DNA from 2 places in the Streptomyces afghaniensis genome. Region 2 is predicted to be linked to the other one. Evidence: riboswitches for the same ligand, from Rfam matches in the RefSeq annotation. Region 2 holds a riboswitch; the other holds the start of a gene.

Region 1 (4,790 bases), on a different contig from region 2:
CGGAGGCGCGCTCGGCGCCCTGCTTGGCGGCCTTGTCCTTGAACTGGGTCATCCGGCCGGCCTCGCCGAAGCCGGTGAGGCAGTTCATCACCCAGGCGAGCTGGGCGTGCTCGGGGACGTGGCTCTGGACGAAGAGCGTGCAGCGGTCCGGGTCCAGCCCCGCGGCGAGCAGCTGGGCGGCGGCCAGGCGCGTGTTCGCACGCAGGTCCTTCGGGTCCTGCGGGATGGTGATCGCGTGCAGGTCGACGACCATGTAGAACGCGTCGTGGGTCTCCTGCAGGGCCACCCACTGGCGGACGGCGCCGAGGTAGTTGCCGAGGTGGAACGAGCCGGCGGTGGGCTGGATTCCGGAGAGCACGCGGGGTCGGTCAGAGGCCATGTTGCTTATTGTCTCAGAGGGCCGCGGGTGGTTTCGGCGGTGGGGAACTGCGGACCCTTGTGGCTGGTCGCGCAGTCCCCCGCGCCCCTTACGGGGCGCTTCAGCCGAGGTCGATCTCCGGGTACAGGGGGAAGCCGGCGACCAGGTCGGTCGCCCTGCGGGAGATCTCGTCGGCGATCTTCGCGTCGAGGACGTGGGCCGCCTTGGAGGGGGCGCCCGACTTGGTCGTGCCCGGCTCCGTGGTGGTGAGGACGCGGTCGATCAGGCCGGCGACCTCGTCCATCTCCGCCGTACCCAGGCCGCGGGTGGTCAGGGCCGGGGTGCCGATGCGGATGCCGGAGGTGTACCAGGCGCCGTTCGGGTCGGCGGGGATCGCGTTGCGGTTGGTGACGATGCCCGACTCCAGCAGCGCGGCCTCGGCCTGGCGGCCGGTGAGGCCGTAGGAGGAGGCGACGTCGATCAGGTTCAGGTGGTTGTCCGTGCCGCCCGTCACGAGGGTCGCGCCGCGGCGCATCAGGCCTTCGGCCAGGGCCCGGGAGTTGTCGACGATGCGCTGGGCGTAGTCGCGGAAGGACTCCTGGCGGGCCTCCGCGAGGGCGACGGCCTTGGCGGCCATGACGTGCGGGAGCGGGCCGCCGAGGACCATCGGGCAGCCCCGGTCGACCTGGTCCTTCAGGGAGTCGTCGCACAGGACCATGCCGCCGCGCGGGCCGCGCAGCGACTTGTGGGTGGTCGTCGTCACGATCTGGGCGTGCGGGACCGGGTCGAAGTCGCCGGTGAGGACCTTGCCCGCGACCAGGCCGGCGAAGTGCGCCATGTCGACCATGAGCGTCGCGCCGACCTCGTCGGCGATCTCGCGCATGATCCGGAAGTTCACCAGGCGGGGGTAGGCCGAGTAGCCCGCGACGATGATCAGCGGCTTGAACTCGCGGGCCGAGGTGCGCAGGGCCTCGTAGTCGATGAGGCCGGTGGCCGGGTCCGTGCCGTAGGAGCGCTGGTCGAACATCTTGCCGGAGATGTTCGGGCGGAAGCCGTGGGTGAGGTGGCCGCCGGCGTCCAGGGACATGCCGAGCATGCGCTGGTTGCCGAAGGCGCGGCGCAGCTCCGCCCAGTCGGCCTCGGAGAGGTCGTTGACCTGGCGGGCGCCGGCCTTCTCCAGGGCGGGGACCTCGACGCGCTGGGCGAGGACCGACCAGAAGGCGACGAGGTTGGCGTCGATGCCGGAGTGCGGCTGGACGTAGGCGTGGCGGGCGCCGAAGAGCTCCTTGGCGTGCTCGGCGGCGAGGGACTCGACGGTGTCGACGTTGCGGCAGCCGGCGTAGAAGCGGCGGCCGATGGTGCCCTCGGCGTACTTGTCGCTGAACCAGTTGCCCATCGCCAGCAGCGTGGCCGGGGAGGCGTAGTTCTCCGAGGCGATCAGCTTGAGCATCTCGCGCTGGTCGGCGACCTCCTGGCCGATGGCGTCGGCTACGCGCGGCTCGACGGCGCGGATGACGTCGAGGGCGGCGCGGTAGGCGGTGGAAGCGGTGGAGAGGGGCTCGGCTGGCATGTGGGACCTCCGGACGTTGCGTTCAGCGTTCACGGTACGGCCCAGGCGCACGGCTCTCTCTGCTCGGGCCGCTCCCCGATGGTTGATCCATCCCAGCGCGCCAGTCACGGCCCGGGGATCAGCCTACCGGGCGGGCCCGGGGAGCGTCTGCCGGGTTGGTGAGCGTTGCCGAGTGCGGGCGCGTCGTGGCTTGTCGCGCAGTTCCCCGCGCCCCTGGGTACGTTCCCCCTGAGCTCCGTTTACAAGATCACGTGGGGCAGGAAGCGGGCGTACTCGTCGGTGATCAGGCCCGACGACTCGCGGATGCCCAGGCCCGCCGACTCGTTCTCCACCACCCAGGCGCCCAGGACCACGCGGTTGCCGTCGAAGTCGGGCAGGGGGGCCAGCTGCTGGTAGCAGCAGGGTTCGTCGCGGAGGGCGGGTGGTGAGCCGGGCTCGTGGATCGTGACGCCGGCTCCCTCTCGGCCCAGGAGGGGCTTGGCGACCCAGCCCTTGGCGGGCAGGTCCCGGGGGCCGTCCAGGTAGGCCGGGAGGAGGTTGGGGTGGCCGGGGTACAGCTCCCAGAGGATGGCCAGGAGCGCCTTGTTGCTGAGGAGCATTTTCCAGGCCGGCTCGATCCAGAGGGTCGTGCCCGTGCCGCCGCCGTTGTCGAGGGTGTCCAGGACGTGGTCCGCGAAGCGGTCGGTGGTGAGCCACTCCCAGGGGTAGAGCTTGAAGATGCTGCGGATGAAGCGGAGGCGGTTGTCGACGAAGCGGCCGGAGAGGCGGTCCCAGCCGATCTCCTCCATGGAGATCCAGTCGGTGTCCAGGCCTGCCTGCTCGGCGGTTTCCTTGAGGTAGGCGACCGTCATCAGGTCCTCGCCGAGTTCGTCGGCGGAGGAGTACGCGAAGTACAGGGGGCTGCCCGGCGGCAGGAGGGCGGCCTGTTTCCGCCAGGCGTCGATCAGGCGTTCGTGGAGGGAGTTCCACTGGTCGGCGCCGGGGAAGCGGTCCTCCATCCAGAACCACTGGGCGGACGCGGCCTCCACCAGTGAGGTGGGGGTGTCGGCGTTGTACTCCAGGAGCCTGGCCGGGCCGGTGCCGTCGTAGCGGAGGTCGAAACGGCCGTAGACGGAGGGGAGTTCGGCACGGCGGTGCCAGGACTCGGCGACCGTCCGGGCCACGCGGGGGTCGGTGATGCCCAGGTCCGCGAAACGGTCCTCCGTGACGATGTGTTCGGCCGCCGCCAGGCACATGCGGTGGAGTTCCTCGACGACCTCTTCCAGGGCCTCGATCTCCGGGAGGGTGAAGGCGTAGTAGGCGCTTTCATCCCAGTAGGGGCGCAGGGAGTCGTCGGGGTAGCGGGTGAGGGGGTAGATCAGGCCCTGTTCCTCGACGGTCTGCTGCCAGTCGGGGCGGGGGGTGATGGTGCGGCGTTCCATGTGCGTACGACCCCGGTCAGCCGCCGCCGCTGCCGGAGCCCGAGCAGCCGAAGCCGCCCCGGTCGACGGCCTCGCTGCGGCTGAAGGTGCCGTTGTCGGCGTAGCGGCCGCTGACGTCGGCGTCGTAGTACCAGTCGGCGTTCGTGGTGCCGGTCCTGCCGGTCTTCTTGCGACCCTTGCCGTACGAGGAGGACGAGGAGCCCGACTTGCAGTTCTTGTCGGCGACGATCTTGTAGCCGTTGATGTAGTCGTAGCTGTCCCGGTCCACGCAGCGGCGGTCCGGGTCGGAGCCGCACGCGGACAGGGCCGCCGCGAGGACACCCATGCCGCCCAGCACCACCGTGCTCGAGCGCAGTCGTCGCCGTGTTTCAGCCATGTGCGTGTCTCCCCGTGTCCCCGTGTACTGCGTGTCCCTGTCATGTACTGCCGAGCAGTCAGCCTAGAGACCGGTGTGAACGGGCCCGCACGACCCCCCGGCTCACGCCCTCTCCCCTACTGTCGTTTTGTGATCTTTGGAATGGTGTGCGCCCTTGGTGCGGCGGTCTGCTTCGGCACGGCGACGGTGCTGCAGGCGATGGCCGCGCGGGCGGTGGCGAGCGGCCCGGGCGGGGACGTGGCGCTGTTGTGGCGGGCGCTGCGGCAGTGGCGGTATCTGGCCGGGCTCGGGATGGACGGGCTCGGTTTCCTGCTCCAGATCGTCGCGCTGCGGTCCGTGCCGATCTACGCCGTGGGGGCGGCGCTGGCCGCGAGCCTCGCGGTGACGGCCGTGGTGGCGGCGCGGCTGCTCAAGGCGCGGCTGAGCCGCGTGGAGTGGGCGGCGGTGGGGGTCGTGTGCGCCGGGCTCGCGCTGCTGGGGCTGGCCTCCGGCGCGGAGGGCGACGAGGGCGGGCCGGTCTGGCTGAAGTGGGCGATGCTCGCGGCGGCGGGCGGGGTGCTGCTGCTCGGGGCGGTGGGCGGGCGGCTGCCCGAGCGGGGGCGGGCGCTGGCGCTCGGGCTGGGTGCCGGGCTCGGGTTCGGGGTGGTGGAGGTCGCGGTGCGGCTCATCGACGGGCTGACGCCCGGTGCGCTCCTCACGAACCCCGCGGTGTACGCGCTGCTGCTCGGCGGCGGGGCCGCGTTCCTGTTGCTGACCTCCGCCCTCCAGCGCGGGTCGGTGACGACGGCGACCGCCGGGCTGGTGCTCGGGGAGACCGTCGCGCCGGCACTGATCGGAGTGGTGTGGCTCGGGGACCGCACGCGGCCCGGGCTGGGCTGGCTGGCGGTGTTCGGTTTCGCGGTGGCGGTGGCCGGGGCGCTGGCGCTGTCGCGGTTCGGGGAGGCGCCGGTCGAGCAGGAGGAGAGCGCGGTCACGCCCAGGTGATCGAGGCTCACGCCCCCGCGCTCCGAGGTGTTTCCCACCTGCCCAAAAGCTTCACTTTCCGGACGATCGGAAAATTGTTTG
Region 2 (4,790 bases):
AACGTCTGCGGGATGATCGCGGCAGCGGCGGCCCCTTGCAGGGCGCGCAGGATGATGAGAACGGTGGCGGTGGGAGCGAGCGCGCACGCCAGGGAGGTCGCGGCGAACACGATGACCCCGGTACAAAAGACGCGCTTGCGGCCGTGAATGTCGCCAAGGCGGGCGCCGGTGAGCAGGCCGAGGGCGAAGGCGAGGGTGTAGGAGGCGCTGAACCACGGGATGGTGGCGCCCGCTCCGCCGAGATCGGTGTGGATGACAGGCGCGGCGACCTGGACGATGGTGGCGTCGAGCAGGTTCATGGCCTCGGCGGCAAGGAGTGCGGCGAGCGCTGTCCAGCGCCACCGGTACGGCGCGGGCGCGTCGGCGAGGGTGCCCGGTGCGGCCGCCGCGGTGGCGGGTGTGCCGGTCGTGCCAGACATACGGTCTCCCTGGGGATACGAGTGGTGACGGACCGGTGACCACCGTGCCCACCCACCTGCATCAGCTTCCATTTCTTCGCAGTCGATGTGTGATTACTTCCATTCAGATCAGCTAATTTGCTGGATATGCTCGTACTGGATGATCTGGATAGAGGCCTGATCCATGCCCTGCAGGTGGAAGCGCGGGCGCCGTTCACGCTTATTGCCGAGATCCTCGGCTCCTCGACGCAAACCGTCGTCCGCCGCTACCGACGCCTGCACGCGCAGGCCGGGCTGCGGGTGGTGACGCTGCCGACACCGCGCAGCGCGGGCGCACACCAGTGGTTCGTGCGGCTGACGGCCGCGACGCGCAGCGCGCACGACATCGCGGTGGCGCTCGCGCGCCGACCGGACACCTCTTGGGTGCGGCTGACGTCCGGCGGCACGGAGATCGTGGCGATCATCCACACGGCACCCTCCGGTCCGGACGCGCACGCGCTGCTGTTACGCGACATCCCCCGCACTGCCGGAATCACCTCGGTCTCCGCCCACTACCTGCTGCACACCTACCTCGGCGGGCCGACCGCATGGCGGGGACGGGTGAACGTGCTGGACGAAGAGCAGGAGGCCCGGCTACGCGCTGAACGGGACACAAGCGGCGTCAGCGGACGAGCCGCGCACCCCGGGGACGAGCCGTACCTGCTGACCGACGCGGACCGGGTGTTGCTGGACGCATTGCGCGAGGACGCACGGGCCAGCTACGCGGAACTGGCGGCGGTGACCGGCACGACGGCGTCGACAGTGGCCCGCAGGCTCGCAGAACTGCGGGCACGCGGCGCACTCTTCTTCGACGTGGACGTGGACCCGGCGGTGGTGGGCATCACGGTGTCGGCGCTGTTGTGGATGCAGGTCGCGCCCGCGCACCTGGAGACGGTGGCCACCGCCCTGGCGGGCCACGAGGAACTGGCGCTGGTCGCGGCGACGACCGGGCCGACGAACCTGGTCGCGCATGCGCTGTGCCGGGACGCAGAGGCGCTCCACGCGTACCTCACGCAGCGCGTGGCATGGGAGGAAGTGGCACGCATTGAAACGGCCCCGGTACTGCGCACATACAAGGCAGCGGTGGCTCTGCGGACACCCTGACTCGCCCCGGTTCCGGCCGCTACGGCACATGCAAACCCCTCTGTCGTGGGGGCGCGCGCCGGTACTCCCGCACCATCAAAGTCGTACGGACCGCTGCACGGGCAGAGAAGACGTACCAGATGAGCAGACCTGGGGAACAGCCTGAGGGGTGGGGAATTCAATCAACGGGCGCCATCAGGGCGGCAGCGTCCCTGGTCACAGGCGAACGGTGAACCGGCCGTCGGGCAGTTTCCTAAGCCGGCCGCGGCAGGCCAGCCTGACCAGCTTCCCGTGCAGCGCCTCCGGTCTGGACTGCACGCCGATGTCCACCCCAGCATCTCGCCGACCTGCCGGGCCAAGACCGGTCCGGCGCCCTGCCGCACGGCGGCGAGAATGCGCCGGTAGTCCGACGGCAGAGCCCCCTCCTCCACGCCGGACGTGCGGTGCGGGATCAGCGTCACCGCCCGGCCGCCCACCTGCCCGGGCGTCGGCGCGGCCGAAGCACGCTCCCCGGCGAGTTGCTCACTCACCCGCTCAAGAACCCGTTCAGCTACCGCGAGTTCGTCGCGCTCGGCGCCGGACAGAACCTAGTGGACCGACGTTGTGGCCAACTGTGCTGCTGGCGTTGCCCCTTGAGCGAGGGGCGACCCGGACTTCGACGCTATGGACTGGGAGCTTGAAGGAGTTGGAGGTCCAGCCATGCTGGAGGAGAGGATCGAGGGCGGCCACCGGCTCGGGGCCTGGGGTGGGTGGATCACAAGCCGGAGTGCGACGTGCTGGCCCTCGCGGAGGACATCGTCGGTGGTCATGTCGTCGGTGGTCATGCGGACGATCCGGCTGACGGGCTGACTAGGTGTTTTTGAACTTCCGTTCATGATCAGTGGAAGTGCTATCCCCTAGAGTGGTACCTGGGCCGTGACTGGCGCTGAGGTGGAGCACCACCGGGGAGCGGTCTGACGAATCGGTCGATGCCGTGCGCCTGGGCGAGTGGTCAGCAACGCCAGGAGGCGACCATGTCGCAGACAGAGACAGCCCGGCTTATGGACGGCGTCAGCCTTGCCCGACGCATCGTTGAGGAGGCATCAGGCAGGGCGGCAGAGCTAGCTCGACGCGTTGGCGTGACGCCTTGCCTGGCAACGGTGCTGGTGGGTGAAGATCCGGCTTCGGTGACGTACGTCCGGATGAAGCGGGCCCGTTGCGCGAAGGCGGGTATCGAGTCCCGGCTTGTCAGCATGCCGGCCACCACTACGACCGCTGAGCTGGTAGAGACCCTTCAGTCCCTTTCTCAGGACGCTGGAGTGCACGGCATCTTGCTTCAGCACCCCTGCGGCCCTCACATCGATGAGCGGGCGGCGTTCGAGGCCATCGCGCCGGAGAAGGACGTCGACGGGGTCACGATGAGCTCCTTCGGGGCGATGAGCTTCGGGCTGCCTGGCTTCGCATCCTGCACCCCGGGCGGGATCATGCGGCTCTTGGACGAGTATGACGTCGATCTTGCAGGTCAGCATGCCGTTGTCGTGGGTCGAAGCGCGATCCTCGGCAAGCCCGTCGGAATGCTCTTGCTCGCCCGGGACGCCACTGTCACCTATTGCCATTCCCGCACGACCGATCTGGCCGCGACTGTGCGGGAAGCGGACGTTGTTGTGGCGGCCGTGGGACGGCCTCGGCTTATCCGCGGCGAAGACGTCAAGCCGGGGGCCGTCGTGATCGACGCCGGATACAACCCGGGCAACGTCGGCGATGTCGACTTCGACACCGCACGCACTCGTGCCCGCTTGATCACGCCAGTCCCCGGTGGGGTCGGCCCCATGACCATCGCAGTCCTGCTGGCGCAGACGGTTGATGCGGCATCCGCCCAGCACGGGTTGGCCAGCCGGTGAGCGGGGACACCCCTGGCCTTGGCGTCGACGACCATCCCCGAGGAACCGATCACCCCCGCCTCCCGCCACCGCCCGAGACGCCCGTCACCTGGCCGCCGCCGGCCACGGCGCGCTGACCGCCGAAACCGAGTGCGGTGCCCTCCGCTACCTAGGTCGACTGCTCCGGCGAGGGAAGTCTCGCGCCACCGCTTCCTCCGCAGCCGCAGCCGCAGCCGCAGCCGGTGCGGTCGGCTCGGAGAAGTCGGTCCACGGCTGTGTGGCCTGCAGCTGCAGGAGCAGCCCAAAGCCCACACGTTGGGTTTCACGAATGCGCGAGGAATAGTCAAGACCTGTGGATCGGCGTGCCATGCGACTTGTTGGTCGCGTCCTGATTCCTGGCTGGTTTCTTCGGCGGGTCGTTCGATGAGTATGGACTCAGCGGAATGTCTTTGGTCCTAGGATCGGGCCATGAGCAGGACCGACCGCGCCAGCCGGGTGATCGCGGCGTCACCGGCGACTGTCTACGACGCCCTCCTCGACCGGGAGTCGCTTGAGGCCTGGTTGCCGCCGGACGGCATGCGCGGGCGGGTCGAGCGGTGGGATCCCCGGCCTGGCGGCGGGTTCCGGATGGTTCTCACCTACCTCGACTCCTCCGACAGCCCCGGCAAGACCTCTGATGCGACGGATGTCGTCGACGTCGGGTTCGCCGACCTGGTGCCACCGGAGCGCGTGGTGCAGCGGGCGGTGTTCGAGGCCGACGACCCATCGTACGCGGGCACCATGACGATGACCTGGCACCTCGCCGCCGCCGGTGACGGGACCGAGGTGACCGTCACCGCCACGGACGTGCCACCCGGCATCGACCAAGCGGACCACGAAGCTGGGATCGCCTCCTCGCTGGCCAACCTGGCGTCGTACGTCGAAGCGGCCGGCTGACTCAAGACGGCTGCGCCCGGGCCCGGCCATGATGCCCTCTCCCGCGGAGTAATTGTCAAGATCAGTGGCTCGGTTGTGGTTGTTCAAGCGGCATGAGTCTCGGTGCGTTCGACGAGGTGGCCGCGTTCGAAGCGGGCTCCGGCCCGGACGAGTGCGACGAGGTGGGGTGCGTTCACGGCTCGCCAGCGCTGCTGGGCGGACTCGACGAGCTTGGAGACCATCGCGAGAGCGGCGGCCGCGCTGCCCGCTCGGGGCTCGGCGCGTGCGTGGTCGTCTCCGGCCAAGTGGCGCGGGGTGACCAAGTACGCCGGGTCAGGCAAGTCAAGGCAGGAGGGTTCGCTGGTGGTGCGTATCAGAGGCGCCTCCGTGGGCTCGGGGGTGGTGCCCAGCAGGGCGTTGGCGTGCTGTCCGTGCACCAGCCCTTCAGGGGGTCTTTCCTGTCTGCCCCCGGCGAACTGTCCTTTGACAGCAAAGT

Evidence for each region. Region 2 has a riboswitch for ZMP and ZTP ahead of ACH4G3_RS18625 (bifunctional 5,10-methylenetetrahydrofolate dehydrogenase/5,10-methenyltetrahydrofolate cyclohydrolase). Riboswitches for the same ligand answer to the same signal wherever they lie in the genome.
Region 1: another riboswitch for ZMP and ZTP. It lies ahead of ACH4G3_RS24780 (glycine hydroxymethyltransferase); the one in region 2 lies ahead of ACH4G3_RS18625 (bifunctional 5,10-methylenetetrahydrofolate dehydrogenase/5,10-methenyltetrahydrofolate cyclohydrolase).

Annotation. Positions count from the first base shown of each region.
Region 1 is NZ_JBIRGJ010000006.1:506,112-510,901, reverse strand. Features, by position in the region: gene trpS (tryptophan--tRNA ligase) at 1-379, opposite strand, end outside; gene ACH4G3_RS24780 (glycine hydroxymethyltransferase) at 480-1,961, opposite strand; ZMP/ZTP riboswitch at 1,961-2,046, opposite strand; gene ACH4G3_RS24775 (glutathionylspermidine synthase family protein) at 2,168-3,349, opposite strand; gene ACH4G3_RS24770 (hypothetical protein) at 3,366-3,725, opposite strand; gene ACH4G3_RS24765 (DMT family transporter) at 3,867-4,709, shown strand.
Region 2 is NZ_JBIRGJ010000004.1:894,061-898,850, forward strand. Features, by position in the region: gene ACH4G3_RS18615 (MFS transporter) at 1-419, opposite strand, end outside; gene ACH4G3_RS18620 (Lrp/AsnC family transcriptional regulator) at 546-1,541, shown strand; ZMP/ZTP riboswitch at 2,426-2,512, shown strand; gene ACH4G3_RS18625 (bifunctional 5,10-methylenetetrahydrofolate dehydrogenase/5,10-methenyltetrahydrofolate cyclohydrolase) at 2,534-3,400, shown strand; gene ACH4G3_RS18630 (SRPBCC family protein) at 3,848-4,315, shown strand; partial or broken gene ACH4G3_RS18635 (IS256 family transposase) at 4,399-4,560, opposite strand.